2 regions of the Alsobacter sp. SYSU BS001988 genome follow, and region 1 is predicted to be linked to the other one. Evidence: riboswitches for the same ligand, from Rfam matches in the RefSeq annotation. Region 1 holds a riboswitch; the other holds the start of a gene.

Region 1 (15,555 bases):
GCGTCGCGTGCGCCACGAGGGTTTCGGCCCCGAGCGGACGTCCGGGCTTGGTGGAATCGCGCGCGATCCAGGCCAGGACATCGTCGTCCGGCCGCAGGCTGGCGGCCGCAAGGCCGATCGGGGCGTCGAACGCCAGCAGCAGCGCCCAGCAGGGCGCGTATCGGGCGGACTGCATCCCGGGCCAGCCGAGGCCGGCGGACGCGGCGATCGGGACCGCCTGCGGAGCCGGCGTCGCCAAGACGACGGCCGCGAACGGTCCATCCAGCGCGTCGCCGTCCGGTCCGCGTCCGCTCAGGCTCCAGCCGTCCGGGCCGCGCCGCAAGGCTGCGACGGTCCGCCCCTGCGTGACGGCCAGGCCCTCGGCCAGCGCGCGGGCCGGCGCGGTCATCGCCGCCGTTCCGACGAACCAGCCCGGCGCCCACTCGGCCGCTCGCCCGTCCAGGGCCCATAGTTCGGCCTGGGCCCTGAACCGCTCGCCCCTGGCGGTGAAATATTGCGCGCCGTGGTCGAACTGCAGGCCGTCCGCGCGCCGCGTCGCCATGCGGCCGCCCACGCCCCGGCTCTTGTCGAACAGCGTCAAGTCGAAGCCCTGGCCCGCCAGGACCCGCGCGGCCGCGAGGCCGGCGACGCCCGCGCCCACGATGGCGATGCGATGTGTCATGGCGGCTCCACCCCGTTCCCGGGCGGTCTACGCAGCCGCGCGCCGGCTGGACCTGCCCGCCGGCGCGACGGCGCTTCTGACGTCCGTACGACCTGCGCTTCTGGCGCAAGCGCGCCATCCCGGGACCGATCTCCTCACCGCGCGTACCGGCGCCACACTGGCGCGCCGCGATCGTCGATGCGACATCTTCGTCATCGAGAGTGATCCTCAAAAAAAAGCGGTGCGGCTGCGGCTTCGCCATGGGACGGCTCGGCCCGCTCTGCGTTCCGCTTCTTTGGGCCCGCTCGTGTTGAGGCTTCCAGCATCGTGAACCATGACGCTGACCCCTGCCGCCGCCATGTCGGCCGCGCCCCGACCGCGCTGCGAGGCGGATCGTGAGGGGCGGACCTGTCGGCGCGATCTGGCGGAGCGGCCTCAGGCGCATTTCGCGGTGGCCGGGCCGGCGCCTGCCCACCGCCACGCCCGAGGCCGGGGCCGCCTTTGGGGGCTGGCGCAGGCTGTTCCGCAACCGTTCCGGCGCGCCGCTGGTCGTGCTGGCCAGCGCCTGCGCGGTCGGGCTGGCGGCGGGGGCCTGCGTCTTCGCGGTCCACAACATCGTCATCTGGCTGCAGCGCGCCAGCCTGGGCTTCGCCGCCGAGATGCGCGTCGCCGTGCCGGAGCACACGGCCCCCTGGCGGGTGGGCGCCGCCCTGCTGGCGGGCGCGCTTCTGGTCTCGCTGGCGACCTGGGCCACGTCCCGCCTGTCGGACCGGCCGCCCTCCGACGCCGTCGAGGCGAACGCCCTTCGGGGCGGCTATCTCACCTGGACGGACGGCTTCGCGGTGGTGATCCCGATCCTGGCGTCGGTGTCGTTCGGGGCTTCGGTGGGCGTGGAGGCGGCCGTCACGCAGGTCGGGGCGGTGCTGGCTTCCGTGCTGGGCCGCCGCCTCAAGCTGCCCCGGTCCGACCTGCGGCTCCTTGTCGGCGCGGGCGCGGCGGCCGCGATCTCGGCGGCCTATCAGGCCCCGATCGCCGGGATGCTGTACGCCTTCGAGCTGGTGCTGGGGAGCTACAACAAGCGCTCGCTGGCCCCGGTCGCCCTGGCGGCCCTGCTGGGGTTCGGGGCGGTGGCGGCGCTGGACGGCGGGCCGAAGCCCTTCATCATCCGGCAGACCGCATCGGCCCTGTGGGCCGACTTCCCGGTGGCGGCGCTGATCGGCGTCCTGGCCGCGCTGCTCGGCATCGGCGTCATGGTGCTGGTGGGCGGCGTCGAGCGGACGCTGGCCTCGCTCACGCGCTCGGAGACGCTGCGGCGCGTGCTGGGCGCCCTCGGGCTCGCCGCCCTGGCGTTCCTCGCGCCGGGCGTGCTGGGCAGCGGACACGCGGCCATCGACGAGGCGGTCAACGGGGAGATCGTCGGGCGCCTGGCGATCGGGCTCCTGGGCGCCAAGGCGCTGGCCTCCGCGCTCAGCCTGGGCGCGGGCTTCCGGGGCGGCCTGTTCAGCGCCTCGCTGTTCATCGGCGCGCTACTGGGACAGGCGGTGGCCTGGCTCTCCCAGCTCATCCCCTATGTGCCCGTGGCCAATCCCACATTGTGCGCGCTGGTCGGCATGGCGGCTCTCGGCGCCTGCATCATCGGCAGCCCCCTCGCGATGGCCTTCCTGGTGCTGGAGAGCACCGGAAACTACGAAGCCTCGCTCGTCGTGGCGCTCGGGACGGTGGTGTCGTCGCTCGTGACGGACAGGCTGTTCGGCTACAGCTTCGCGACGTGGCGGTTCCAGCAGCGCGGGCTCGCGCTGGAGGGCGGCCACGACATCAGCCGCCTGACGACGGTCGGCATCTCGGAGCTGATCAGGCCCGCCAAGTTCATCCTTCCGGCCAGCGCCTCGCTGGACCAGGTCGCCCGGGCGGTGTCCCACGCCGGCAACAAGGCGGTGGCCGTGCAGGACGACCATGGCCGGCTGCTCGGGCTGGTCGATCCGGCGCTCGTCGAGGTGGTCGAGAACGAGCCCGACCTTCCGCTCGCGGCGGCCGACCTGATCGGGACGCCCGTGGTGCGGGTGCCGCCCACGGCGACTTTGGCCGACGTGGTGGCCATCTTCGGCCAGGACGACCGCGGCGTGCTGCCCATCGTCGACCCGAAGCGTCCGGACCGTCTGCTCGGCGCGATCCGGTCGCGCGACGTGTTCCGCCTCTCGGCGTCCATCGCCGAGCAGCAGCGGCGCGAGGATCTCGGCCTGGTCGGGCGCCAGTGAGGGCCCGGAGCCCGTCTGGACCGGGAGCGGCCGAGAAGGCACGATGGTTCCGCGCAGGGCGCCCCCGCCTGCGCCAGACCAGGTGACCCCCATGGACAGACGACATTTCGTGGCCGGGCTCGGAGCGGCCTCAGCGCTCGCCCTTGCGCCCGCCGGCGCCCGCGCCCAGGCGAACTGGCCCAACCGCCCGATCATGATCATCGCGCCGTTCCCGCCCGGCGGGCAGGCCGATCTCGCCGCCCGGCCCGTGGCGGCCGCCCTGGAGAAGCTGCTCGGAAAGCCCGTGGTGGTGGAGAACCGGGCCGGGGCCGGAGGGGCCGTCGGCAACGCCGCGGCGGCGCACGCGCCGCCTGATGGGCACACGCTGCTGATGACGCTCTCCTCCCTGGCGGTGCTGCCCGAGTCGGCGCGCCTCTTCGACCGGGCGCCCTCCTACGAGGTGGACCAGCTCGTCCCGATCGGGCGCGTGCTGGCGGACCCGACCCTCCTGGCCGTGCCGGCGAGCGCGCCGTGGCGAAGCGTGCAGGACCTCGTCAACGACGCGAAATCCCGGCCGGGGGCCATCCCGTACGGCTCCTCCGGGAGCTATGGCACGCTGCATGTCGCCATGGAGATGTTCGCCGCATCGGCCGGCATCAAGCTCCTGCACGTGCCTTATCGGGGCGCGGGGCCGGCGCTGAACGATCTCCTGTCCGGGCAGATCCAGGCGATCGCCTCCGCGCCGGGGGTGCTGAAGCCCCATGCGGACGCCGGCGCGTTGCGCGTGCTGGCCAATTGGGGCGCGAGCCGGGTCGCCGAATTCCCCGACACGCCCACCTTCCAGGAGCTGGGCTACCCTGACGTCGAATTCTACATCTGGGCCGGGCTGTTCGCCCCGAAGGGCGTGCCCGAACCCATCCTGGCGCGGCTGCGGGGGGCGCTGCAGACGGTGATGAGCGACCCCGAGACCCTGAAGATCTTCGAGCGGGCCGGAAGCCCGCCAGCCTACCAGGACGCGGACGCCTTCGCCCGCTTCGTGGCCTCCGACAGCGCGCGGCTGATTGTGGCGACGCGCAAGATCGGCAAGGTGGAATGACCGCGCCGGCGGCCTGGGGCCAGACGGCGGACGCGCTGGAGTTCCAGCCCGCCGGGCATGGCGCGGGGTGCCTCGTGCACCGCCGCGCTTTCCGGGTCCTGCTGGGGCGCGCGTCGACCGGGGAAGAGCCGCAAGCCGCCGATTGCCTGGCGTTCTACGGCCGGAACGCGGCGGCGTTCGACGCTGCGGCGGCGGACAAGATCGCCCGCCGGGGCCTGGCGCCGGCGGCGCGGTTCCATCTCACCAGCCGCGACGTGCGCCGGGCCATGGGCGACGCGTCAGGTCGTCAGGTCGCCGCGCCTGCCGAAACGCTGCAGGAAATGGCCGGTCAGCACGCCCAGCAGCGCCCATGAGATGAAGGTGGTGACCGTGACGGCCGCCACGAACTGGCGCGTCAGCGCCTCCGGCACGTTCGACGCGGCTTCGACCGCGTGAGGCGCGCCGATCACGTGCGGGAGGACGAGCAGGGCCGCCCCGATGGCGCTGGTCAGCGCCGTCCGGCCGAGCGCGATCAGCCCTAGGCCGCCTGCGGTGGCGGCCGCGGTCCCGATCCACCACGCCTGGCGGGCGACCAGATCGGCCGCGGGAGCGCCGGGGAGCTCCGGCGGCAATCCGAGGCCGGGCGCGATCACGAAGGCCGCGAAGCCGCCCATGCCCCAGAACAGGCCCTCCCGCCAGGTCGGCGGACGGCGCAGCAGCACGAGCGCCCCCGCGAGGCAGAGGCCGAAGCCCACCCATTCGACCACGTTGAACAGCGCCGTGTAGGCGTTGCGCTCGAGGCCGCTGGCGGGCTCCCAGGCCGCCGCGCCATGGTCATGCGCGGGCGTTCCGGCCGGATGCGCATGCACGGCCGAGGCTGGGGCGGCGGCGGGCGCGCGGGGCGCCGCCTCGGCCTGCTTCTCGTAGACCTCGGCCTTGTGGATCAGCGGAACGGCGCGGACATGCTGGACGGCCGTCACCGCCAAGCCGACCAGGAGTCCCGCCGCGGCTGCGGTGAAGACGATGGACCTGAAGACGGACACGGCAGACCCCTAGTGGCAGGGGAACGCGTTGGCGTGGCGCGTGTCGTGCGCGGCGTTGTGGACCGCGTCGATCTGCGAAAAGCCCGCAAAGCCGACGACGAAGACGCCGAGCAGAATGGCGAAAAGCGCCTGGATGGCGACGCCCGCTTCGATGCGGACCGGCGCGGCGACGTGTTGGGAGGCGTTCTGCAACATGATCTCACCCCGAGTTGCTCACCGGGGAGGAATGCGAAGGACGAAACGGCCGTGCACGCGCCCGGACCCTGCCGCACCTTCGGACGCCCCGCCCGAATTCCGATGTCGCGACGGCAGGTCTCCTGGCTTGCGGGTCGTCGCCCCGGCGCCCTTCCCAGCCCCGAAGGGCCAGTGGTCCACGCGCCGTCGCTCGCCGCTCACAGTTGCGGGGGCAGCCGCAGCATCGGGCTCTTCGCCTTCACTGCGTTCCCTTTTGATCCCCGAAGGGAACCGTCACGGCGCCACGATAGCCGCAGTCGCCTGCGCTTCATAGCCGGATCAGCGTCCGAGGCCGGTCTTTCTTCGCGGTCAGCCCGACGGGGTTCCGGCCTTCACGAAGGCCGCGAAGGCGTCCGCGTAGTCCGGATGCCAGCGCGACAGCGCCGGCCGGTTGCGGACGATGTCCTCGGCGGCCCAGAGGATCCGCCGTTCGTCCAGCTCGCGCGGGACGTCGTTGTCGGGGCAGAGGATGTAGAAGTCGCCCGCTTCCAGGCGGCCGAGCATGAAGTCGACCGTCTGCTCGGGCGTCCAGGCCGCGGCCGGCTTCACGGCGCGGCCCTTGGCGGTCAGGCCGGTGAAGACGAAGCCGGGGATCAGCAGGTGGGCGCTGATCCTGGCGCCTGGGATGTTGCGCAGCTCATGCGCCAGCGCCTCCGTGAAGACCTTCACGCCCGCCTTGGAGACATTGTAGGCCGGATCGCCCGGCGGCGTGGTGACGCCCTGCTTGGAGCCGGTGTTGACGATGAGCCCCGGCCGGCCGCGCTCGATCATCCCCGGACCGAACACCTGCGTCCCGTGAATGACGCCGAGGAGGTTGACGTCGAGGATGCGCCGCCACGCGTCCGGGTCGCCGAAGAGCGCGCTGCCGGGCTGGATCCCGGCGTTGTTCATGAGGAGGTCGACGCTTCCGAACCGCTCCAGGACGTCGGCTTCGAGCCGCTTCAGCGCGTCGCGGGAGCTGACGTCGGTCGCGCTCGCCATCACGTCCGCCGCGCCGCCCGGCGCCTGCGCCTCCACGTCGAGGGCGGCCTGCCGGAGCCGGTCCGACTCGACGTCCGCGATGCAGACCCTCATGCCGAGCCGGGCGAAGCGGGTCGCGGCCGCAAGGCCGATCCCTCCGGCCCCGCCGGTGACCACGGCGACCGCGCCGGATGTGAGAACGGGATGGGTCATGGGCGCCTCCTCGGGTGGAACACCGCATAGAACTCGGCCGCGATCGCCCCGCGTCAACGGGCCGGCCGCGATCCGTTTCGGCTCTTCGGCCCTTCCGCGCGGGGCCGACATGCCCTAAGCCGGCCCTGCACGAAGACAGGTCCCGCGAGCCCCATGATCCGACTCGAGAACATCAGCAAGCAGAACGGGCACCAGATCCTCTTCATCGAGGCGTCGGCGGCGCTCCAGCGGGGCGAGAAGATCGGGCTCGTCGGCCCCAACGGCGCGGGCAAGACGACGCTGTTTCGCATGGTCACCGGCCAGGAGGCGCCCGACGAGGGGCAGGTGGCGGTCGATCGGGGCGTCACCATCGGCTATTTCAGCCAGGACGTCGGCGAGATGGCGGGCCGCAGCGCCGCCGCCGAGGTGATGGACGGCGCGGGGCCGGTCAGCGTCGTGGCGGCGGAGCTTCGCGCGCTCGAGGCCGCCATGGCGGACCCCGATCAGGCCGACCGCATGGACGAGATCATCGAGCGCTATGGCGAGGTCCAGGCCCGCTTCGAGGAGCTCGACGGCTACGCCCTCGACGGCCGGGCGCGCGAGGTCCTGGCCGGCTTGAGCTTCACCGAGGCCATGATGGACGGCGACGTCGGGGCGCTGTCGGGCGGCTGGAAGATGCGCGTCGCGCTGGCCCGCATCCTGCTGATGCGGCCGGACGTGATGCTGCTGGACGAGCCCAGCAACCATCTCGACCTCGAAAGCCTGATCTGGCTGGAGGCGTTCCTCAAGGGCTATGAGGGCGCGCTCCTGATGACCTCGCACGACCGCGAGTTCATGAACCGCATCGTCAACAAGATCGTGGAGATCGATGGCGGCTCGCTGACCACCTATTCGGGCGACTACGCGTTCTACGAGCAGCAGCGGGCGCTCAACGAGAAGCAGCAGCAGGCGCAGTTCGAGCGCCAGCAGGCGATGCTGGCCAAGGAGATCAAGTTCATCGAGCGCTTCAAGGCGCGCGCCTCCCACGCCGCGCAGGTCCAGAGCCGCGTCAAGAAGCTGGAGAAGATCGACCGGGTCGAGCCCCCGAAGCGCCGGCAGACGGTGTCGTTCGATTTCCCGCCCGCGCCGCGCTCGGGCGACGACGTCGTCAGCCTCAAGAAGGTCCGCAAGCGCTATGGCGACCGCCGCATCTATGACGGGCTGGACTTCCAGGTCCGCCGCCGCGAGCGCTGGTGCGTGATGGGGGTCAACGGCGCCGGAAAGTCGACCCTCCTGAAGCTGGTGACCGGCTCCACGGCGCCGGACGACGGCTCCGTGGCCTTGGGCGGCAGCGTCAAGATGGGCTATTTCGCGCAGCACGCGATGGAGATCCTCGACGGCGAGCGCACGGTGTTCCAGTCCCTGGAGGACGCCTTCCCGCAGGCCGGGCAGGGTTCGCTGCGGGCGCTGGCCGGCTGCTTCGGCTTCTCCGGCGACGACGTGGAGAAGAAGTGCCGCGTGCTGTCGGGCGGCGAGAAGGCCCGGCTGGTGATGGCCCGCATGCTCTACGACCCGCCGAACTTCCTGGTGCTGGACGAGCCCACCAACCATCTCGACATGGCCACCAAGGAGATGCTGATCGCGGCGCTGGCCGACTACGAGGGCGCCATGCTGTTCGTCTCGCACGACCGGCATTTCCTGGGCGCCCTGTCCAACCGAGTGCTCGAACTGACCCCGGACGGCGTGCACCAGTATGGCGGCGGCTACGCCGAATACGTCGCCCGCACGGGCCAGGAGGCGCCCGGCCTGCGCGGCTGAGCCGCCGCGTCCGTCCGATGGCCTGCAGGGCGCGGCGCCCTGGGGCGCGAGCCGCGGACCGGCGTGCGCAATGCGCGGCGCGTGGAGCAGCCGCGCCGTCCACAGATCGCCCGTGACTCGGCCTGTGCGCCGTGCCAGCCTCACTCCCGATACCAGGCCGCAAAGGTCCGGATCTCAGTGGAGGAAACCATGACCCAAGACGATACCGTCGGGGCGTCCCGGCGCGGCCTCATGCTCGGTTCTGCGGCGGCGGCAGGGGCCGCCGCGCTCTTCGGCGGCATGGGGGTGAGCCCGTTCATGGCGGCCGCGATGGCCAAGGAGGCGGGCCGGTCCAGCAAGCCGTTGAAGGCCGCCTTCTCCAACGCCGGGCTTCAGGCCACGTGGTGCGCCCAGGGCAAGCAGGCCGCCGAATACTGGGGCAAGCTCTTCAACGTGGAAGTCACCTGGTTCGACGGCCAGCTCGACGCCGTGAAGCAGCGCTCCGCCATCGACAACATGGCCTCCCAGAAATGGGACTTCGTCGCCATCCAGGCCTTCGGCATCGGCACGCTGACAGCGCCCGTGAACCGCATGATCGAGGGCGGCACGCCCGTGATCGACATGGACACGCTGATCGCCCCGCTGGACTCCATCAACGTCCATACGTTCCTGGCGCCCGATAACGAGTTCATGGGCGCCTCCGTCACGCAGGCGCTCGTCGACGCCATCGGCGGCGAGGGCAAGGTGATCATGACCCAGGGCGCCCTTGGGCACACCGGCGCGCAGGGCCGGGCCCGAGGCTTCGACTCCGTGGTCAAGAAGTTCCCGAAGATCGAGGTGCTCGAGACGCAGCCGGCCGACTGGGACGTCACCAAGGCCGTGCGGCTCTGGGAATCCTACCTCACCAAGTACCCCAAGATCGACGCGGCCTTCTTCCACAACGACGACATGGCGCTCGCCGCCTACAACGTCATGAAGGCGAAAGGGCGCACCGAGATCAAGATCGGCGGCGTGGACGCCATGCCGCCCGCGATCGCGGCGGTGAGCGACGGGCGCATGTTCGCGACGGTGCGCAACCCCTCCTGCCGCATCCATGGCGGCGCGATCATCGCGGGCGTCGCGGCCGTGATGAACGGCGCCAAGACCGGAACCGACATCCCCAAGCACATCATCACCGACGGGCCGGTGGTCACCAAGGCCAACGCGGCCGGGATGGCCTGGATGGAAGAGCAGTTCCTGATCTGACGGGCGCCGCGCCATGGCGGTCGAGCCCATCCTGGAACTGGTCGGCATCTCCAAGGCGTTCGGCGGCGTCCAGGCGCTGCGGGACGTCGACCTGGCGCTCGCGCCGGGCGAGATCCACGGCCTGGTCGGCGAGAACGGCGCCGGCAAGAGCACGCTCATGAAGATCATCGCCGGAGCCCATCCGGACTTCGGCGGCGTCATGCGCGTGCGCGGGCGGGAGACCCGGTTCCGGGGCTCCCGCGACGCGCTCGCGGCGGGAATCGGCATGGTGCACCAGGAGCTCAGCATCGCGCCGGACCTGAGCGTGGCCGAGAACGTCTATCTCGGCGCGCAGCCGACCAACCGCTTCGGGCTGGTGGACTGGGGCGCGATGCGGCGCGGCGCGCGCGATCTCCTCGCCCGGCTCGGGCTGGACGTCGACGTCGACGCGCCGGCCGGGCTCCTGCCCATCGGCGTGCAGCAGCTCGTCGAGCTCGGCCGGGTGCTCTTCTCCGGGGCGGAGCTCATCATCCTGGACGAGCCGACTTCGGCCCTGTCGCCGCCCGAGACGGAGCGGCTCTTCGGCGTCCTGCGCCGCCTCAGGCAGGAGGGCCGCAGCATCGTCTTCATCTCGCATTTCCTGGACGACGTCCTGCGCGTCTCCGACGTGGTGTCGGTGTTCCGCAACGGCCGCAAGGTCGTGACCGAGCGGGTGTCTCCCGCCACCGACAAGGGCTGGCTGATCGCCCGCATGATCGGCCCGCACGCGGCCGACCTGGAGGAGAGCTGGACCGGGACGGTGCGCCTCGCGGGGCCTGGCGGCGCGGCCGTGGCTCTGGAGGCGATCGGGCTGACGCACGCGCCCGCCTTCAGGGACGTGAGCTTCCAGGTCAGGGCCGGCGAAGCGCTGGGCGTCTACGGCTATATGGGCTGCGGGCAGATCGAGCTGTCGCGCGCGCTCTTCGGCAAGCTGCAGCCGGGCGGAGGCGAAATCCGCATCGCCGGAAAGGCGGTCCGCCTGGGCAACACGGCGGACGCCAAGCGCGCCGGCGTGGCCTTCGTGCCGGAAAGCCGGCGCGCCATGCTGTTCGGCGAGGAGCCGATCTATCGCAACGTCTCGATCTCGATCCTGGAGACGATCTCGCGGCTCTGGCTGAAGCCGGACCGGGAGCGCGCCATCGCGAAGGGGCACATCCAGGCCCTGAACATCCGCGCGCCCGGGCCGGAGACCCGCCTCGGCGCGCTGTCGGGCGGCAACCAGCAGAAGGTGGCGCTGGCGCGCTGGCTCACCCGCCCGCCCAGGGTGCTGGTGCTGTGCGAGCCGACGCGCGGCATGGACGTGGGCGCCAAGGAGGACGTCGTGCGCATCGTGCGCTCGCTCAAGGAGCAGGGCATCGCCGTGATCGTCCTGTCGACCGAGCCCGAGACGGTGCTCTCCATGGCGGACCGCATCGTGGTTCTGCGCCGGGGCGAGATCGTCCAGGAATTCGCCGAGCGCGGCGTCTCCAAGGAGGACCTGCTGGCCGCCGCCTAGCCCTCCCGGCGCGCCCGGCCGGACCGCCCACCTCTTCGAGCCTGCCCAGGGGACCCCATCGATGGACGCGACGACGAAACCCGCAAGCCGGTCTCCCCTCGCCCAGCGCGCCGGCGGCTGGCTGGCCCAGCGCCTGCGCAACATCGCCCCCCTGTTGACCTTGCTGTTCCTGGTGCTGTTCTTCTCGGTCGCGAGCCCGTCCTTCGCGACCGTCGGCAATGTCTGGAACATCCTCCAGCAGGTCTCGGTGACCGGGATCATCGCGGTCGGGCTCACCTTCGTGATCCTCACGGCCGAGATCGACCTCAGCGTCGCGGCGGTGGCGAACGCCACCGGCATCGTGGTCGCGTTCTTCACCCTGCAGGACGCCAGCGTGAACATCGCGAACCTGCCCCTGCCGGGCTTCGCCGCCATCCTGCTGGCGCTCGCCGCCTGTGCGCTCCTCGGCCTCGTGACGGCGTTCGGGGTGACCCGGATCGGGATCCCGTCCTTCATCATGACGCTGGCGATGATGCAGATCGGCGCGGGCGTCAGCGCCCTGCTGGTGCGCGGCCAGATCGCCTATTCGGTGCCGCCGCTGATCGCCACACTGGGCTCCCGATCGTTCCTGGGGGTGCCCTGGATCGTCATCGTGGCGGCCCTCTTCCTGCTGGTCGCCCATGTGACGCTGACCTACACGCGCTTCGGCCGCTACGTCTACATGGTCGGCGGCAACCGGGAGGCGGCCGAGAACTCGGGCGTCAATGCGGGCCTTGTGGTGGGCGCGGCGCTGGTGATCTCGGCGGTGTGCTCCGGCGTCGCCGGCATGCTGGGCGTGGCCTATTTCGGCAGCGCCCAGCAGAACGAGTTCGACAGCTACCTGCTGGACGCCATCGCGGCCGTGGTGGTGGGCGGCACCAGCCTGTTCGGCGGGCGCGGCGGCATCGGCAACACGATCCTGGGGCTGTTCGTGCTCGGCGTGCTCAACAACGGCCTCGACCACGTCAACATCGACAGCTTCCTGAAGATCCTGATCCGCGGCCTCATCCTGCTGGCCGCCCTGATCATCAACGTCTACGCCGAGAGGCTCCGCACCGCCAGCCGCGGCGCCGCCTGAGAGGCGCGCCGCCGTCGGGCGAGCGGGGCCCGTCCCCTCCGGCGGGCCCGCGCCCCTCGTCAGCGCCAGTAGCGGCGGCCGCGCCAGGCCGCATGCCTCACATAGGCTGTCCGGTAGGCGGCGCGAGGGTAGTAGGCCGGTCCCCAATAGGCGTGCCGCCGGTAGACCCGGCGCGGGACGTAGTAGGTTCTGCGAACGACCACCACGCGGGGCGCCGCATAGACGGGCGCATAGCTGACTCCGTAATAGGGGTCAGCGACATACGGGTCCCAGTCATAGCCCGCGCCGTCATACAGACCGTCGTAGGGATAGCCGTAGCCATAGGCGGGGCTCGCCAGGACGGAGCCAATCGCGAGGCCGGTCAGCCCCGCCGCAAGCCCGGCTCCCCAGCCCCAGCCGCCGCCGCGCCACCCTCCCCAACCGCCGCCCCACCCGGCGTGCCCCCATCCGCCATGCCCCCATCCGCCATGGCCCCATCCGCCGCCCCAGTGTCCCCCGCCGCCCCGCCACTGGGCGGACGCGGGCGACGCGACGAGCAGGGCCTGCGCGACCACGGCCGCGAGGGCGCAAGCAGCAAGCTTCTTCATCACGACCTCCACTCCCGAAAGGCCGGGCCGCACAGGCGTGAACCCGGCAAATTCGATCGCAGCGCGCCGGAAACGCGCGATCACTCCTCGCCGTCGTCCTCCCAACTGTCGGACGACCGGTTGCGAGGCAGCAATTCCCGCGCTTCGCGGAGCACGAAGAGGGCCAGGACCGCCAAGCGATGCTTCTGCTCCTCGGTCAGCGTTGCGGCCAGGGGCTGCCAGGCGTCCGCGAGCTTCTTCAAGCTGGCCCCGCGCTGCATGAGGTTGTCGGCCCGCTGCCGCATCAGCTCGACGACGCCGGCCTCTTCCCACTGCCCCGATTGCAGCCTGGCGATCCGCATGTGGCGGACGGCCGCCCTGGAGCGGATCGCCTCCTCGACCGGAGGCCACAATTTCAGCTGCTCGGGGGTGAGTTGCAGGGCGAATTTGGTCGCCGCCACCCGGGCGTCCAGGATGGCGCTGAGATCGGCGCTGCTGAGCCTTTCGGACGAGGCTGCGGAAGGTGAGGCAGTCTGGGCCTGAGCCGAAGTCAAGCCGAGGCCGACTACGGCGACGCCGATCGCGATTGCCTTGAACATCTGGGATCTCCCTTTCGCTGAACGCCGGGTGACTTCCGGGGGAGCTCGGGCCGAAGGCAGGCCACGCGGGCCGACGCCGTCCTGGCCGCGTCGTGGCCTGCCGATGCAAGAGCGATCGCAGGGGCGTTGACGCATCGCTGTGGCATGGGCGGGCCGCTCTCTCGAAGCGCTTGCGTGATCAAAGCACTTCGGCGGGCTGCGGGCAGGTATCTTACTGTAAGGCTGCGGGCCTCTCCCGGACCGCCGGACCACGCAGGCCAGGTTGGTCGAGACCAGGACGGCGCCGATCGCGGCCGCGATCGGCCGAGCTACAGTAAGACACTGCCGGCGGTCGAGCTGCGGACCCATGATGAAGCCGTGCTGGCTGGCGCCAGAACCTGGATCTGTTCGGAGTGGACGCCGTGCTCGCCTGGTTCCACGACTTCCTCGTGCGATATCCCGAGCTGACGCTTTTCCTGGTGATCAGCGCCGGCTACTGGATCGGCGGGTTCAAGGTGGCGGGCATCGGGCTGGGACCGGTGACCGGCTCCCTCCTGGCGGGCATCGCGGTGGGGCGCTTCGCCGAGCCGCCGATCTCGGCGATGACGAAATCCTTCCTGTTCCTGCTCTTTCTGTTCGGGATCGGCTACTCGGTCGGGCCGCAATTCCTGCAGGCCCTGCGCCGGGATGGGCTGAAGCCCGTCCTGGTGGCGCTGGTGAGCGCCTTCAGCGGGCTCGCCGCGGCCGTGGCCGTCGCCCGCTTTCTGCATCTCGACCCGGGTTTCGCGGCGGGCCTCCTGTCCGGCGCCTTGACGGAGAGCCCCGCGATGGGGACCGCCACCGAGGCGATCAACGCCCTGGCGATCCCGGAGGCCGACCGGGCCCGCTACGTGGCGCATATCGCGGTGGCGGACGCCGTCTGCTACGTGTTCGGGACGGCCGGGCTGATCCTGTTCTGCAGCATCGTGGCGCCCACCCTGATGGGCGCCGATCTCCGCCAGGAAGCGCTGGCCCTCGAGAAATCCCTGGGCATCACGCGCCAGGCCTCCGGCGTCGCCTCGGCGTGGAGGCGTTTCGAGGTCCGCGCCTATGCTCTCCGGGAGGGTTCTCCGCTGGCCGGCCTCACGGTGGCGCAGGCGGAGAGCGGCGTCAGCGAGCACCGGCTGTTCGTCCAGCGCGTCCGGCGCGGCGCGGCGCTCCTGCCGGCCCGACCGGATCTGCTTCTCCAGCCCGGGGACGTGCTGGCCATTTCGGGGCGCCGCGAAACCATCGTCGAACAGGTCGGCGCGCGGGCCGAGGAGGTCGAAGATCGTGAGCTCCTCGACATGCCCGTGGCGTCGGTCGACGTGCTGATCCAGAAGTCCGACTCGCTTGGCGCCAGCCTCGCCGAGATCGCCCGGCAGGATTGGGCGCGCGGGATCTATTTGCGTGAGGTCCGCAGAGGCGGGGAGCTAGTTCCGATCGCGCCCGGCGTGGTCCTGGAAAAGGGCGACGTCGTCCGGCTGGTGGGGCCGGAGGACGTGGTCGCGGCCGTGGCGGCGCGCCTGGGCGTGGTGGTCGCTCCCGTCGACTCCACCGACTTCGTGGTGCTCGGTTTGGCGATCTTCCTCGGCGGGCTTGTCGGCGTCCTCGTCACCTTCCCCATCGCCGGGCTCAAGATCTCGCTGAGCACGAGCGTCGGGACGTTGCTGGCGGGCCTAGTGGTGGGGCATCTGAGGACGCGCTTGCCTCTGTTCGGTCGCATCCCGGACGGAGCCGTCAACCTGATGACGTCGCTCGGCCTGGCGGCTTTCGTCGGGATGACCGGTCTGCACGCGGGCCCCGTCTTCTTCCAGGCCGTGGCCGACGTGGGGGTCGGGCTGCTCCTCGGCGGCATGATCGTGACCCTGGCGCCGCCCATCATCAGCCTGCTGTTCGGGTGCTTCGTCCTGCGCATGAACCTCGTTCTGGTGCTGGGCGCGATCGCCGGCGCCCAGACCATGACGGCGGCGATGGCGGCGGTCCAGGAGCGCTCCGGAAGCCCCGTCGCGGTGCTCGGTTACACGCCGGCCGTTCCCATCGGCCACATCCTGCTCACGACATGGGGCTCGATCATCGTGACGCTCGTGGCCCCGTGACGGCGGCGCCGACGCCTGAGAGCTGAACCGGACGATGGAGCCAAGGGCCCGCGCTCCTCGGGCCTCAGCGGCCGCAGCGCTCGTAAGTCTCGCCGCCCGTCTCGTTGGGGCCGGAGAGCCGCACCAGGGCCCCGTCGTCCCTGCGCAGCACATAGGCCTTCACGCCTTCCGGCGACAGGGCGTTGGTGCAGTTCAGGTTGAGGGTGATCACGGCCTTGTCCCTGGACGAGCGGCCGATCTTGCAGGTCGCGAGCGGCGTGCTCAGCCGCCCGCCTTGGATCAGGAT
Region 2 (15,555 bases), on a different contig from region 1:
GCACCGGGCGACGAGGTCGCGCCCGCGCACCGTGATGAGGTCCGGCGCGCCCGGGCCGGCGCCGATGAAATGCACGGTCATGACGGCTCTCCCTTTTGCGAAACCGCGATGGCGCAGGTCGCGCCGTCCTGGCTGACGCGCGGCGCCAGCAGCCGGGATCCCGGCCCGGCCCCGGCCAGCGCCGCCGTCTCGGCGACGGACGGCACGCCGAACAGGGCGACCACCCGCTCCGAGCGCGTCAGCGCGGCGGGCGCGGCCTCTTCCAGCGCCGCCCGCGGCAGATAGACGAGCGGCAGCCCCAAGGCCACGGCGGCGGCCGCGATGCCGGGCTCGGCCTGCTTGTCCACGATGGTGAACAGCGCGGCCGTCCCCTCCGCCGCCCCGGCGTGCAGGGCCAGGACCCGCCGCACCAGCGCCGCGACGGCCTCCGCCGCGCAGCCCTTGCGGCATCCCACCCCGATGGCCAGCGCCGGGCCGGCGCTCATGGCCGCCCGGCTCCCTTGCTGACCGCCCACTGGACGACCGGCATGGCCGGCCGCCAGCCATGAAACGGCCCCACGGCGTCGGCCCGGGCGATCTGGACGGAGACCAGGTCGCCGCCGAAGCGCCGATGCCGGGCGATGAGCTCGGCCTGCGTCTCCAGCGTCACCGCATTGACCACGAACCGCCCGCCGTCCGGCAGGACCGCCCAGGCGGCGTCGAGCACCGCGGGATCGGTCGCGCCGCCGCCGACGAACACGGCGTCGGGCGGGGGAAGGCCGTCGAGCGCCGCCGGCGCGCGGCCTTCGCGGATCGAAAGGTCGGGCACGCCGAGCGCCAGCGCGTTGCGGGCGATGCGGGCGGCCCTGTCCGGCCGGGCCTCGACGGCGACGGCGCGGTTGGCGGGATGGCGCAGCATCCACTCCACCGCGACCGAGCCCGAGCCGGCGCCCACGTCCCAGAGGAGCTGGCCCCGTCGCGGCGCCAGGGCCGACAGCGTCATGGCCCGGATCTCGCGCTTGGTGATCTGCCCGTCCGTCTCGAACAGGGCGTCCGGCAGCCCGGCCGCGAGGCTCAGGACCGCGGCGTCGCGGTCCGCCGCGATCTCGACCGCGACGAGATTGAGCGGATCGACCTCCTGGAGCGCGTAGTCCTGCGCCGCCATCGTGGTGAGCCGCTCGCGGGGGCCGCCCATGGCCTCGCAGACGGTGAGGCGCGAGCGCCCCATGCCGCGCGCGCTGAGATGCGCGGCGAGGCGGGCCGGGGTCGAGCCGTCCCACGACAGCGCCAGGATGCGCGCCCCGGGCTGCAGATGCGGGGCGACCCGCTCGAAGGCGCGACCGTGCAGCGACACCAGCGCGCAGTCCTGCAGGGCCCAGCCGAGCCGGGCCGCCGCCAGGCTGAAGGCCGACGGCGCCGGGAGGCAGATCACCTCTTCGGCCGCCACATGGGGCGCCAGGGTGGCCCCGACGCCGTAGAAGAACGGGTCGCCGCTGGCCAGGACGCAGACCGGCCGGCCGCGCTGTTCCAGGATGCGCGGAACGGCGTCGGTCAGCGGCGACGGCCACGCCATGCGCCGGCCGGGACCGACCCCCTCGACGAAGGCGAGGTGCCGCTCTCCGCCGACCACGAGTTCCGCTTGCTCGATCAGCCGGCGTGCGGCAGGAGAGAGGCCGTCGAGGCCGTCCTCGCCGATGCCGACGATCGACAGCCAGCGCTGCGGCGCGGCGTGCGGGGCCGGCGTCACGCCGGCCTCCGGGAGTGGATCAACCGATGCGCGTCATGGTCCTGGGCGGAACGACGGAAGCGAGCGCGCTGGCGCGCCGCCTCGCCGGCCGGCCCGACATCGACGCCGTCCTCTCGCTGGCCGGGCGCACCAGCGCGCCGGCGGCGGCCCCGCTGCGGACGCGCGTCGGCGGGTTCGGGGGCCCCGCGGGCCTCGCCGATGTCCTGCGCCGGGACGGTTTCGACGCCGTGGTGGACGCGACCCACCCTTTCGCGGCGCAGATGTCCCGCCACGCCGCCCTGGCCTGCGCCGAGACCGGGACGCCGCTGGTCGTCCTCACCCGCCCGGCCTGGACGCCCGGCGAGGGCGACCGCTGGATCGAGGTCCCGGACATGGAACAGGCCGTCGAGGCGCTCGGGCCCGAGCCCCGCACCGTGTTCCTGACAGTGGGACGCCTGTCCCTGCCGGCCTTCGCGGCGGCCCCCCAGCACCGCTATGTGGTGCGCAGCATCGACCCGCCGGACGGGCTCGAGCGGCTGCCCCGGCGCGAGCTCGTGCTGGCGCGCGGCCCCTTCGGCGTCGCCGACGAGGAGGAGCTGATGCGCCGGACGGGGGTCGACATGGTCGTCACCAAGAACAGCGGCGGCGGCGCGACCTCCGCCAAGCTGGAGGCGGCGCGCCGGCTCGGCATCCCGGTCGTGATGGTGGCCCGCCCGCCCGCCCCGGATGTCCCGCGGCTGCACGACGTCGAGGCCGTGATGGCCTGGCTGGAGGCTCACCGCCCGGCTCCATAGCTGCGCGGGGTGTAGAGCCAGGGCCGGTCCGCCCCCGGCCTCTCCAGCAGCCGCGTCTCGCTAGAGCCGACGAGCACGAGGGTGCTCATGTCGGCCAGAGCCGGGTCGGCCTGCGCCAGGGTGGCGAGGACGATGCGCTCGTCCGGGCGCCCCACCGCCCGCGCGAAGGCGACCGGCGCGGCGCCGTCCTTGTGGGCCCGCAGCAGCGCGAAGGCCTCATGGATCCGCCCCGGACGGGCTTTCGAGGCGGGGTTGTAGAGCGCGATCACGAAGTCGCCCTGCGCCGCCGCCGTGAGCCGGCGCGCGATGACGGACCAGGGCTTCAGGTTGTCGGACAGCGAGATGGCGCAGAAGTCGTGCCCCAGCGGCGCGCCGAGCCGGGCGGCCGCGGCCTGCATGGCGCTGACGCCCGGCAGCACCCGGATGTCGAGGCCGCGCCACTCCGGCGGACCGGCCTCGACCGCCTCGAAAACGGCCGACGCCATGGCGAACACGCCCGGGTCGCCGCCCGACACCACGGCGACGCTCCGGCCCTCGGAGGCGAGCGTCAGCGCGTGGCGGGCGCGGTCCACCTCGACGCGGTTGTCGCTGGCGTGGCGCAAGAGGCCCGGCCGCTCGGGGACGCGGTCCACATAGGGGCCGTAGCCGACGACGTCGGTCGCTTCGGCGAGCGCCTGGGAGGCCTCCGGCGTCAGCCAGTCCGGCCCGGCGGGGCCGAGGCCCGCCACCACGAGGCGGCCCGGTCCGGCGCTCATGGCCGCCGTCCCTCGCCGGGAACGAGGATCATCGAGAAATACGGCGCCTCGTCGTCGAGCTTCTCGGCGAGCGGCAGGATCTTCTGCTCCGCCATGGTGCCGCGCTCCACATAGATGGCGCGCGCCAACAGGCCGGCCTCCGCGATGGCGTCGCGGACCTTGGCGAAGTTCTGGCCGATCTTCATCACCACGGCGGCGTCGGTGCGGGCGAGCCGCGCCACGAGCGCGTCGCGGCTCAGCGTGCCCGGCAGGACGGTGAGCACGTCGTCTCCCCAGGTGATCGGAGCGCCCGCCGCGGTCCAGCAGCCCGACATGCCGGTCACGCCCGGGCAGATCGAGACCCGAAACCGGTCCCGCAGGCGCATGTAGATGTGCATGAACGAGCCGTAGAAGAGAGGGTCGCCCTCGCACAGCAGCGCCACGTCGCGCCCGGCGGCCAGGTGGGCCGCGATGGCCTCCGACGCTTCGGCGTAGAAGCCCGACAGGCTGGCGACATACTCGGGAGAGTCGAAGGGCGCCTCCACGGTCATCGGATAGACGAGCCGCAGCTCCTCGCTGCCCGGCTTCAGCCAGCTTTCCACGATGGTGCGGGCGTTGCCGCGCCGGCCCTTCTTGCAGAAATAGGCCACGACGGGGCTCGACTGCACGGCCTTGACGGCCTTGACGGTGAGGAGCTCCGGGTCGCCCGGGCCGAGCCCGACGCCGTGCAGCACGCCCGCGGAGGGGGAGGGGTGCGGCTCCATGCTCACTCCCGCTCGCTCGCGAGCGCGTTGACGGCCGCCGCCGCCATGGCGCTGCCGCCCTTGCGCCCGCGCACCACCAGCGACGGCGCCCGGCCGTCGGCGAGGAGCGCGTCCTTGGATTCCGCCGCGCCCACGAAGCCGACCGGCATGCCGATCACGGCGGCCGGCCGGGGCGCTCCCTCGTCCAGCATCTCGAGCAGCCGGAACAGAGAGGTGGGCGCATTGCCGATGGCGATCACCGCGCCGCCCATGCGGTCGCGCCAGAACTCCATGGCGGCGGCCGAACGGGTCGTGCCCAAGCGGGCGGCCAAAGCCGGCGTCTCCGGATGGTCGAGCGTGCAGATCACCTCGTTGTCGGCCGGCAGCCGGGCGCGCGTGACCCCGTTGGCCACCATGCGGGCGTCGCACAGGATCGGCGCGCCGGCCCGCAGCGCGGCGCGTCCCGCCGCCACGGCGCCGGGGGTGAACACGATGTCGGCGGCCGTCTCCACCATCCCGCAGGCGTGGATGATCCGCACGGCCACGACCTCCTCCTCGGGGGTGAAGCGCGCCAGGTCGGCTTCCGACCGGATGATCGCGAAAGAGCGCCGGTAGATCTCCGCGCCCTCGCGGATGTAGTCGGTGCGGTCACTCAACGCTGCGTCCCATCTGCTCGATCAGGTCCCGCGCCTCTCGGGCGGTCAGCCCCCGGCGGACCGGGTTTGCGTCGGCCCGGCCATGGCGGATGAGGTCGTATAGACCGTTCCGGCCGACGAGCGCCACGTCCGTCGCATGCGGACGGGCGCAGCCTTTCGGACAACCCGACACATGCAGGGTGACGCCGGACGGGGCCAGCCCGCGCGCGGCTTGCGCCAGCAGGGCGGCGTCCTCGCGGGTCGCCGTGGTGGCGCTGGCGCAGTCGGGCGCGCCCGGGCAGGCGGCCGCCGCGAGCCGTGGGTCGGAGGGGTCGGCGATGAATGTAGAGGATCGAAGCAGCTGCGCCACGGCCGGCTGCGCGCCGCCCGGCTCGGCCTCGAGCCGTTCCACGCGGACCGGGACCATGATGGCGCGCCAGGGCGTGAGGCGCAGCTCGCCCGGGCCGTAGCGCTCGGCCATGCCGGCGAGGCTGTCGAGGTCGTCGGCGGCCCAGCGGCCGAAGGGCGCGCCGAACCCGATCGCGCCCAGGCCGCCGCCGAGGTCCGTATAGCCCAAGGGCTGCGCCGGCCGACGTTCGGGGACGGGCGCGTCGGCCGTTTCAATGAACTGCGCGGCGGCCCGGAACGGCTCCGCCCCCGTCGCGGCCAGCATGGCCGCCATGCGGCGCGGCGCGTCGGCGCCGGTCCGGCGCAAGGCGATGAAGGTCCGGGCCAGCGCCGCCGCCGCGTCGGGCGCGGCGTCGGGGGCGCAGGCGCCCAGCAGGACGGCGTCCCGCCGGTCGCCGCCGAGGCCGACCGCGAAGACCGGGCCGTTCGGCCCAGGCCGCGCCTCGAAGCGCACGTCCGCCGCGACGTCGCCGGGGCCGAAACGCCCGCCGTCGTCGACCAGGAAACCGAACTTGGCCGGCAGCGCGTGCAGCGGCGCGTCGCCGGCGAGGCGGCGCTCCAGCGCCTCCACGACAGGCCGGACGTCGAGCAGGGCCGATGGGTCGAGCCCGGCGAGCGGGCTGGAGACGACGTTGCGCACCGCCTCGCCGTCCCTATCCTGGTCCAGCACGCCGAGGGCCTCGAGCCGCTCCGTCAGGGGGCCGAAACTGGCGTCGGAGACCCCGCGCAGCTGCAGGTTGGCCCTGCCGCTGAGATCCAGCGCGCCGTTTCCGAAGCGCCGCGCGCAGTCCGCGACGGCCCGCGCCAGTGGGGCTGGGACCACGCCGCCGGTGAGGCGAAGCCGCACCAGCAGGCCGTCGCCGGTCAGCATGGGGCGGTGGGCGCCCGGGCACCAGCCTTTGCGCAGCGAGGCGGCCGTCACGGCGCGCCCCCGTCCGCGCGCATCTCGGCCAGGATCCTGGCCGTGGAGTTGCGCCTCGGGCGCCAGAACCCGCGCCGCTGCGCTTCGTCGAACCGCTGCGCGATGGCGCGCGCGGCGGCCGGATTGGCCGACAGCAGGAAGGCGCGGACGCGCTCGTCCCCGCAGGCCGCGTCGAACATCATGTCGAACTGCCGGCTCTCGACGACCTCCGCCAGCGCCGCATGGGCGAAGAGATTGTCGACCGTCTCTGCGATCTCGGAGGCGCCGCGCCAGCCATGGCGCATCTGGCCTTCGAGCCAGCGCGGGTTCGTGGCCCGCGCCCGCAGGGTCCGGGCGACCTCCTGGGCCAGCGTGCGCACCCGCGTGCGGTCCGGCGCGGCCGTGTCGGCGTGGTAGAGCGCCGGCGTGGAGCCGAGGCTGGCCGCCGCGGCGGCGAAGCCGCCCTCATGTTCGGCGAAGGCGTCGGAATCGAGCACGTCCTGCTCGGCCATGTCCTGAACATGCACGAAGGCGTCGGCGCTGGCCACGCGCTCGCCGAAGGCGGCGGGCGCCGCGGACCCGTCGGATTGGCGGCCATAGGCGTGCGAGCTCGCCGCCAGATAGGCGGCGCCGAGGTCGTCGCGGCTCTCCCAGGCGCCTTCGGCCAGGACGCGCCCGAGCCCGACCCCGTAGGCTCCCGGCGCGGTCCCGAAGATGCGCAGCGGTTCGGCCGTCGAGGCGCGCCGGGCGGCGGCCAGCGGGTTCTCGTCGTCGTCCTCGTCCAGCTCGGCGACGGCCCGGACGGCGTCGTCGAAGAGGGCGATCTGGCCGGGGAAGACGTCGCGGAACAGGCCGGAGATGCGCAGGGTGACGTCCACCCGGGGTCGGCCGAAGACCGCCGGCGGCAGGATCTCGAAGCCCGACACCCGCGAGGAGGCGTGGTCCCAGACCGGCCGCACGCCGAGAAGCGCCAGCGCCTGCGCGATCTCGTCGCCGCCGGTGCGCATCGTGGCGCTGCCCCACAGATCGAGCACGATCCGTTTGGGCCAGTCGCCATGGTCCTGGGCGTAGCGGGTGACGATCTCCTGCGCGGTGCGCTTGCCGATCTCCCAGGCCGTGCGGGTGGGGATGGAGCGGGGGTCCACGCTGAACAGGTTGCGCCCGGTCGGCAGCACGTCGGCGCGCCCGCGCGAGGGAGCGCCGGCGGGGCCGGGCTCGACGAAGCGGCCGTCCAGAGCCTTCAGGAGCGCCGCCGTCTCGGCCGGGCCGGAGGCCAGCGCGCCGGCCGGGCCCGTCTCGGGCGAGCGCCCGAACACGTGCAGGCCGTCGCCGATCCGCGCCTCCTTCAGGTCGCACAGCCAGGCGTCGAGCTTCTGCAGGCCGTCCTCGGGATCGGCCGGATCGGAGACTCCCGCCTCGGCGGCGAGGCCCGTCTCGACGGCGCGCTCCAGGATCGCGGCTGCGATCAGCCGCGCGCGGCGGGCGTCGAGGCCCTGGGCGTCGGAATATTCGTCGAACAGCGCCTCCAGCTCCGCCGCGGCGCCGTGCTGGCCGGCCTCCGCCAGGGGCGGCGTGAGGTGGCCCACCGTGACGGCCGCGATCCGGCGCTTCGCTTGCGCGGCCTCGCCCGGGTTGTTGACGATGAACGGATAGACGACCGGCATGGGGCCCAGCACCGCCTCGGGCGCGCAGTCGCGCGACAGCGCGACGGCCTTGCCGGGCAGCCATTCCAGCGTGCCATGCGCGCCGCAATGGATCATGGCGTGGACGTCCGCCACGGTCCTCAGCCAGGCGTAGAAGGCCACATAGAGGTGCCGCGGCGGCAGGTTGGCGTCGTGGTGGTCCGCCTTGCGGTCCTGCGGCCGTCCGCGCGGCGGCTGCAGCGCCACCAGGAGGGCGCCCGAGCGCGCCACCCTGAACCGGAACGCGCCGTCCGCCACCGCCGGGTCGTCGGCGGGATCGCCCCAGGCCGCCGTGATCGCGTCCCGCAGGGCTTGCGGCAGGGCGGCGAAATGGGCCGCGTAGTCGGCGACGGACATGCGCTCCCAGCCGGAGGAGTCCGTCGGCCCGCCGGCCGTCAGCCTGTCCATCAGGAGCGCGCCGTCGATGGCCTCGCCCACCGCGTAGCCGGCTCCCCGCAGCGCCTCGGCGATGGCGCTGACGCTGGCCGGCGTGTCCAGCCCCACCGCATAGCCGGTCCGGCCGCCCTTGTGCGGATAGTCGGACAGCACGCAGGCGACGCGGCGCTCCGCCGCGGGCGTGCGGCGCAGCCTCGCCCAGGCGGCGGCGAGGTCCGCCACGGCGGCGACGCGCGACGGCTCCGGCCGGTGCAGGAGGCTGGCGAACTCCAACCGCTCGCGCCGGGGCGCCTCGGCCTTGAACGAGATCGCCCCGGCGATGATGCGCCCGTCGAGCTCGGGCAGCACGACGTTCATGGCGAGGTCGGCGGCGCTCAGCCCGCGGCTCGTCTCGCGCCAGGCCTCCAGGCGCGAGCCCGACAGCATGACCTGGAACACGGGCGCGTCGGCCTCGTCGAGCACGCCCGGCCCGGCGTCGGCCCGGCCCGAGAAGGCGGTGGCGTTGAGGATGACGTCCGGCTTCTCGCGGGCGATCAGCCGCGAAAGCCCCGCCGCGGCGGCAGGGTCCTTGAGGCTCGACGCGAAGGCGCTGGTCACCGCGAAGCCGCGCTCGGCGAGGGCGTCGGCCAGCGCCGCGATGGGCGCCGTATCGGCCGCCATCAGGACGGACCGGTAGAAGGTGACGAGCGCCCGCGGCGCGTCCGCCGCCGCGCCGGCCCGGCTGAGGTCGGCGCTGACCCCCATGGCGGGGACGGCGGCCGGCTCGCGCCACCCCAGGGGACGGCCGATGCGGGTGGACAGGAAGGCCAGGCACTGCGCCAGATTGTCGGGGCCGCCCTCGTGGAACCACCCCCAGAGACGCCGCAGGTCTTCGGCGGGCAGGGTCGAGGCGGCGTCGAGCCGCTCGTCCTGCCGGTAGTCGCCCGGCACGATCGCGAGGTCGAAGCCCTCCCGCCGGGCGGCGGCCGAGAGCTCCTCGACGCCGTAGCGCCAATAGTCGAGGCCGCCGAGCAGCCGCACCAGCACCAGCCGCGCCCGACAGGCGACGTTGGCGACGTAGAGGTCGACCGAATAGGGGTGCTTCAGCTGCGCGAGCCCGGCGACGCGCAGGTCGGGATAGCGGCCGGCGCCGTCCTCCCAGGCCTGCGACAGCGCGTTCAGGTCGCTGTCCGTGAAGGACAGGAACACCAGGTCCGCCGGTGACTGCGCAAGGTCGACCGCAGCTTCCGCCGCGTCGAGCGTCCGCGTCTCCGTGCGCAGCAGGTGCATGCCGGCTCCGTTCAGGCCGCGACGGGATCGGCCAGGGCGGCCTCGAGGCCGGCGCGGTCGACGCCCTTCTCGCCGATCACCACGAGCCGCCCGCGTCGCGCCTCTCCGGGCGCCCATGGCCGGTCGAACTGGTGGCGGAAGCGCGATCCGACGCCCTGCACCAGAAGCCGCATCGGCTTGCCGGACACCTCCAGGAAGCCCTTGATGCGCAGGACGTCGTAGTCCTCGGCGATGCGGGCGAGGCGGCTGACCAGCGCGGCGGGATCGGACACCGCCGGCATCTCGACCACGAAGCTGTCGAAGTCGTCGTGGTCGTGCCCCTCCTCGTCGTCGTGATGCGAGGGGCGCTGGGCGAGGTCGTCCTCGGCGGCGGCGCCGACGCCCAGCAGCAGGTCGGCCTCGATGCGGCCCTCGCGGGTCGGCACGATCTTGACCGCGCGGGGCGTCGCCGCGCCGATCTCGGCCGTCACGCGGGCGAGATCGTCGGCGTCGAGCAGGTCGGCCTTGTTCAGCACCACGAGGTCGGCGCAGAGGAGCTGGTCCTCGTAGACCTCCTCCAGCGGGTTGTCGTGGTCCACCGCGCCGTCCTGCTCGCGCTGCGCCAGGAGCTTGGCCGGGTCGTCGGCGAAGCGGCCGGCCGCCACGGCGGCGCCGTCCACCACCGCGATGACGCCGTCCACGGTGAGCCGCGAGCGGATGGGCGGCCAGTCGAAGGCTTTCACCAGCGGCTTGGGCAAGGCGAGGCCGGAGGTCTCGACGATGATGTGGTCGGGGCGGCGCTCGTGCGCGAGCAGCGCCTCGATGGCGGGGATGAAGTCGTCCGCCACCGTGCAGCACAGGCACCCGTTGGCGAGCTCGACGATGTTCTCCTCGGGGCAGCTCTCCACCCCGCAGGAGCGCAGGATGTCGCCGTCCACGCCGACGTCGCCGAATTCGTTGATCACCAAAGCGAGCCGGCGCCCGCCTGCGTTCTCCAGCACATGGCGGATCAGCGTCGTCTTCCCGGCGCCCAGGAAGCCGGTGACGATGGTGACGGGGACCTTCTGCAGGGCGGTGTGCGGCGTCGCGGTCATTCTGCGGCCTCGGCGAGCGGGGGAACGGGGGATGACGCCGACGCGAGCGGCGGCGTGCGGGCGACGACGCCCTTCTTCAGGGCGTCGGGACGTTGCTTCCAGGGAATGAGGCCGTCGCCCGCCTCGGCGTAGAGCAGGGCGCCGGCCAGGATCGTGTCGGCGCCGGTCTCGGCGGGGAAGTCGCCATACACATAGGTCCACTTGCCGGGCGCGGCGAAGCCGACCGTGCAGGGGCGCTTGCACACGCTGAGGCATTCCACCCCGACCACCCGCACCGGCGCGCCGCGCGCGGCGGCGAGATCGGCGACCGCCTTGTGCAGGCGCGCTCCGGCGCGGCCCTGCTCGGCTTCGAGCGGGTCCTCGGCGGCCCGGCAGGTCACGCAGATATGGATCGTGGTGTCGGCCATGCGTCCCGGATCTCCCGCGCCGTGAGGCGCATCATGTCGGGCGCATGCGGGCACGCGTCGCGTCCCCGATCCAGGCGGCCATGGGCCGTCGAACCGCTCCGGGGCGCCCCGCCCGAAGCTCAGTCGTCGTGAGGGCAGGTCTCCTGGCTCGCGGATCGGCGCCTCGCGCCGCCTTCCCGAAACCGGTGAACCGGTCCAGTGGCCTGTGGCGCGCGGCTACCCGCTGACAGTTGCGGGGGCAGCTGCGGAATCGGCTGGCCCGGAGCCACCCTCACCGCATTCCCTATTCACCCTCATGCGAGGGACCTTCACGGCCCCAGTGATAGGCGCGCGGGCCGACGCCTGTCAATGAAGCGGCCGCCCGACCCCGCATCCGTCTTGCGCGCCGCTCCCGGCCCATGCTCTTGATGTCCGCCCGACCGCGAGACCGATCATGACCGACGCCCCCGACAGCGCCCCGGCCGAACCCGACGCCGAGCGCCGCCATCGCGAGAAGATGGCCAAGCGCAAGGCCGTGCAGGACGCCGAGGTGGCCTCCAAGACCATCGAATCCAAGGGGCTCCTGATGGTCAACACGGGCCCCGGCAAGGGCAAGTCGACGGCCGCCTTCGGGCTGGCGATGCGCGCGCTCGGCTATGGCTGGCCGATCGGCGTGGTGCAGTTCATCAAGGGCGCCTGGGACACCGGCGAGCGCCATGCGCTCGAGCGCTTCCAGGACCTCGTGCGCTGGCACACGATGGGCGAGGGCTTCACCTGGGAGACGCAGGACCGCGCCCGCGACGTCGCCGCCGCCGAGGCCGCGTGGCGCAAGGCGCAGGAGCTCATGGCCGACCCGGCGATCCGGCTCGTCGTGCTCGACGAGCTCAACATCGCGCTGCGCTACGACTATCTGCCGCTCGACGAGGTGGTGGCCGCGCTCTCGGCCCGGCGGCCTGACCTGCACGTCGTCGTCACCGGGCGCAACGCCAAGCCGGAGCTGATCGCGGCCGCCGATCTCGTCACCGAGATGACGGTGGTGAAGCACCATTTCGCGGCCGGCGTGAAGGCCCAGCAGGGCATCGAATTCTGATGGCGCGGCCCGCCGCACGGGCGCTGATGCTGCAGGGCACGGGCTCCGACGTGGGCAAGTCCCTCGTCGTCGCCGGCCTCTGCCGCGCCTTTCGCCTCCGCGGACTGGCGGTGCGGCCCTTCAAGCCGCAGAACATGTCCAACAACGCCGCCGTGACGGCCGACGGCGGCGAGATCGGCCGCGCCCAGGCGCTGCAGGCGCGCGCCTGCGGGGTGGCGCCGACCGTGCACATGAACCCGGTGCTGCTGAAGCCGCAGAGCGAGATCGGCTCGCAGGTCGTCGTCCAGGGCCGCATCATGGGCAACGCCAGGGCGAGGGAGTACCAGTCCTGGAAGCCGCGGCTGATGCAGGCCGTGCTGGACAGCTTCGCAAGGCTGCGCGCCGAGGCGGACCTGGTGCTGGTGGAGGGCGCGGGCAGCGCCGCCGAGATCAATCTGCGCCCCAACGACATCGCCAATATGGGCTTCGCCCGCGCGGCCGGCGTCCCGGTGGCGCTGGTCGGCGACATCGACCGGGGCGGCGTGTTCGCGCAGATCGTCGGGACCCGGGCGGTGCTCGACCCCGACGACGCCGCCCTGGTGGCGGGCTTCATGGTCAACAAGTTCCGCGGCGACCCCACCCTGTTCGCCGACGGCATGGGCGTGATCGCGGAGCGCACCGGCTGGCCGGCGCTGGGTCTCATCCCCTATTTCCGCGACGCCCACCGGCTGCCGGCCGAGGACGCCGTCGCCCTGGAGACGCGCCGCCGCCCCGCCGGCGCGCCCGTCACGGCGGCGGTGCTGACGCTGCCGCGCATCTCCAATTTCGACGATCTCGACCCGCTGAAGAACGAGCCCGGCCTGCGCCTCCTGATGCTGGGGCGCGGCGAGCCGATCCCGGCGGAGACGGACGTCGTGATCCTGCCCGGCTCCAAGGCCACCATCGCCGACCTGGCGGCGCTGCGGGCGGAGGGGTGGGACATCGACCTCAAGGCGCATGTCCGGCGCGGCGGCCGGGTTCTGGGCCTGTGCGGCGGCTACCAGATGCTGGGCCGGCGCATCGACGACCCGCAGGGCATGGAGGGCCCCGCCGGCGCGGTGGACGGCCTCGGCCTGCTCGACGTCGAGACCACGCTGACCGCGGCGAAGCGACTCGAGGCCGTGGCCGGCGCGAGCGTCGCGGAGGGCGCGCCCTTCGCCGGCTACGAGATGCATATCGGCGTCACCTCCGGCCCGGACGCCGCCCGGCCCGTCCTGCGCTTCGCCGACGGGCGGCCGGACGGCGCCTCCTCGGCGGACGGCCGCGTCAGGGGCTGCTACGTGCACGGCCTCTTCGGGGACGACCGCCAGCGCGCCGCCTGGCTGCGCTGGATGGGCGCGGAGGCCTCCGGCTACGCCTATGAGGCGGACGTGGAGGCGACGCTCGACGCGCTCGCGGCGCATCTGGAGGCGCATCTCGACCTCGACCGCATCCTCACTTTGGCCCGATGAGGAGCGCGGCCAGCCCGGCCGCCGCGAGCCACTGGATGGCGCAGGCCCGCCGGTAGAGCGCCAGCGCCCGCCGGATGTCGGCGGCCGACGCGTCGCGGCGCCCGTCGCCCATGGTGGCGTCGTCCACCAGCGTGTCGCCATAGACGCGCGGGCCGGCCAGCGCCAGGCCGAGCGCGCCCGCCATGGCGGCCTCGGGCCAGCCGGCGTTGGGCGAGCGGTGGCGCCGCGCGTCGCGCCGCACGGCCGCGAGCGCGCCCCTGGCGGACGCCCCCGGGGCGGACGCCGCGGCCAGGACCAGCCACAGCGCCGACAGGCGCGAGGCGGGCAGGTTGACGAGGTCGTCCAGCCGCGCCGAGGCCCAGCCGAAGGCCTCGTGCCGCGGCGTCCGGTGCCCGACCATGCTGTCGGCCGTGTTGATCGCCTTGTAGACAACGCCGCCCGGCAGGCCGGCGACGGCCGTCCAGAAGGCCGGCGCGACGACGCCGTCGGCGAAGTTCTCGGCCAGGCTCTCGATGGCCGCCCGCGACACGCCGGCCTCGTCCAGGACCTCGGGATTGCGGCCGACGATCATCGACACCGCCTTGCGGCCCGCCGCGAGCCCGCCCGTCTCGAGCGCGGCCGCCACCGCGCGGACGTGCTCGTCCAGGCTGCGCTGGGCCGGCAGGCTGGACGCCAGCACGATGAGGACCATGACGCCGAGCCAGGACGTCGCCAGCACGGCCTGCAGCGCCGCCGCCGCGCCGCCGCACAGGGCCAGGACGGCGAGAAGCGCCAGCGCGCCCGCGGCGCGGCGGCGCGCCGGCGGGGCCGCCTCCTCGTTCAGCCCCCGGTCCAGCCGCGCGATCAGCGCTCCGATCCAGGTGACCGGATGCCCGATGGCGCGGTACACCACGGGCGGATAGCCGACGAGCGCCTCGAGGGCGAGCGCCGCGAGGCTGAGGATCAGGCAGGACGGGAATGTCATCGATGGGCAGCGGGGCGGGACCGGAACGCGAGAAGGCCCAGGCCGGCGGCGAAGGCGCGCTGTTCTACCACGGCGGCGCTCTCGCCGCCGCACGCGCGCGCTTTCCCGGCGCGCCGCAGCCCTGGATCGACCTGTCGACGGGGATCAACCCGGTGGCCTACCCGGTCGGCGACCTCGACGCGGCGGCCTGGACCCGGCTGCCCGAAGCCGCCGAGATCGCCGCGCTGGAAGCCGACGCCGCCCGCGCCTATGGGGCGCGCTCCGCCGACGCGGTGGTCGCCGCGCCGGGCACGCAGGCGGCGATCCAGCTGCTGCCCGGGCTGCTCCAGGCCCGGCGCGTCGGCGTGCTCGGCTTCGCCTACGCCGAGCACGCGCGCTGCTTTGCCCGCGCCGGGGCCGAGACGGCGCCGATCGAGGACCTCGCCCAGGCGCGGGACTTCGACGTGGTCGTGGTCGTCAATCCCAACAACCCGGACGGGCGGCATGTCCCGCCCGCCGCGCTGCTGGAGACGGCCGCCGCGATGCGCGCCCGCGGCGGGACGCTGGTCGTCGACGAGGCCTTCGCCGACCTGATGGGCCCCGCCGCCACCGTCGCGCCGGCGGCTCCGGAGGCGGGCGCGCTCGTGCTGCGCTCCTTCGGCAAGACCTACGGGCTGGCCGGCCTCAGGCTCGGCTTCGTGATCGCGCCCCCGGCGCTGGCGGGCCGGGTCCGCGCCGCCTTCGGCCCCTGGGCGGTCAGCGGCCCGGCGGTGCGGATCGGGCGGCGCGCCTTCTCCGATCCGGCCTGGCTGGCCGGGACGGCCCGCCGGCTCGACGGCGACGGCCGGCGGCTCGACGCGCTGCTGGAGCGGATCGGGCTTCGCGTGGTCGGCGGCACGGCGCTGTTCAGGCTGGCCGAGCGCCCGCGCGCGGCGGATGTCTTCGCCGAGCTGGGCCGGCGCGGGATCCTGGTGCGGCCCTTCGCCGAGAAGCCGACCTGGCTGCGCTGGGGCCTGCCCGGCCCGGACGCGTGGGACCTCCTGGCCGAGCGCCTCGCCGCGCCGCTGGGGGCGTGACCGGGGCCGGGCCTCAGCGCCCGGCGTCGTGGCAGACGGCCTCGATATTGTGCCCGTCGAGGTCGAACACGAAGGCGCCGTAGTAGTTGGGGTGGTAATGCGGGCGCAACCCGGGCGGGCCGTTGTCCGTCGCGCCCGCCGCCATCGCGACGGCGTAGAAGTCGTCGACGGCCGTCGGATCGGCCGCCGCGAAGGCGACATGCAGCCGCCCCACGATGGGCGTGCCCTCTGTGATCCAGAATTGCGGCTTG

Evidence for each region. A riboswitch is a leader RNA that binds a small molecule or an ion and turns the genes downstream of it on or off. The one in region 1 is predicted to bind cobalamin.
Region 2: another riboswitch for cobalamin. It lies ahead of ACYVO7_RS00410 (DUF1636 family protein); the one in region 1 lies ahead of ACYVO7_RS09740 (CbtB domain-containing protein).

What each region holds. Positions count from the first base shown of each region.
Region 1 covers NZ_JBTAMK010000004.1:43,278-58,832, reverse strand. The annotation lists gene ACYVO7_RS09765 (NAD(P)/FAD-dependent oxidoreductase) at 1-661, opposite strand, end outside; gene ACYVO7_RS09760 (chloride channel protein) at 1,036-2,895, shown strand; gene ACYVO7_RS09755 (tripartite tricarboxylate transporter substrate binding protein) at 2,987-3,970, shown strand; gene ACYVO7_RS09750 (hypothetical protein) at 3,967-4,323, shown strand; gene ACYVO7_RS09745 (CbtA family protein) at 4,249-4,992, opposite strand; gene ACYVO7_RS09740 (CbtB domain-containing protein) at 5,002-5,187, opposite strand; cobalamin riboswitch at 5,283-5,477, opposite strand; gene ACYVO7_RS09735 (SDR family NAD(P)-dependent oxidoreductase) at 5,536-6,399, opposite strand; gene abc-f (ribosomal protection-like ABC-F family protein) at 6,553-8,175, shown strand; gene ACYVO7_RS09725 (sugar ABC transporter substrate-binding protein) at 8,365-9,399, shown strand; gene ACYVO7_RS09720 (sugar ABC transporter ATP-binding protein) at 9,413-10,912, shown strand; gene ACYVO7_RS09715 (ABC transporter permease) at 10,974-12,008, shown strand; gene ACYVO7_RS09710 (hypothetical protein) at 12,068-12,595, opposite strand; gene ACYVO7_RS09705 (Spy/CpxP family protein refolding chaperone) at 12,676-13,173, opposite strand; gene ACYVO7_RS09700 (aspartate-alanine antiporter-like transporter) at 13,566-15,269, shown strand; gene ACYVO7_RS09695 (hypothetical protein) at 15,334-15,555, opposite strand, start outside.
Region 2 covers NZ_JBTAMK010000001.1:75,375-90,929, reverse strand. The annotation lists gene cobM (precorrin-4 C(11)-methyltransferase) at 1-81, opposite strand, end outside; gene ACYVO7_RS00455 (cobalamin biosynthesis protein) at 78-485, opposite strand; gene cbiE (precorrin-6y C5,15-methyltransferase (decarboxylating) subunit CbiE) at 482-1,726, opposite strand; gene ACYVO7_RS00445 (cobalt-precorrin-6A reductase) at 1,753-2,499, shown strand; gene cobJ (precorrin-3B C(17)-methyltransferase) at 2,481-3,254, opposite strand; gene ACYVO7_RS00435 (precorrin-2 C(20)-methyltransferase) at 3,251-3,997, opposite strand; gene ACYVO7_RS00430 (precorrin-8X methylmutase) at 4,000-4,632, opposite strand; gene cobG (precorrin-3B synthase) at 4,625-5,941, opposite strand; gene cobN (cobaltochelatase subunit CobN) at 5,938-9,267, opposite strand; gene cobW (cobalamin biosynthesis protein CobW) at 9,279-10,340, opposite strand; gene ACYVO7_RS00410 (DUF1636 family protein) at 10,337-10,747, opposite strand; cobalamin riboswitch at 10,864-11,072, opposite strand; gene cobO (cob(I)yrinic acid a,c-diamide adenosyltransferase) at 11,181-11,816, shown strand; gene ACYVO7_RS00400 (cobyric acid synthase) at 11,843-13,285, shown strand; gene cbiB (adenosylcobinamide-phosphate synthase CbiB) at 13,269-14,249, opposite strand; gene cobD (threonine-phosphate decarboxylase CobD) at 14,252-15,304, shown strand; gene ACYVO7_RS00385 (VOC family protein) at 15,318-15,555, opposite strand, start outside.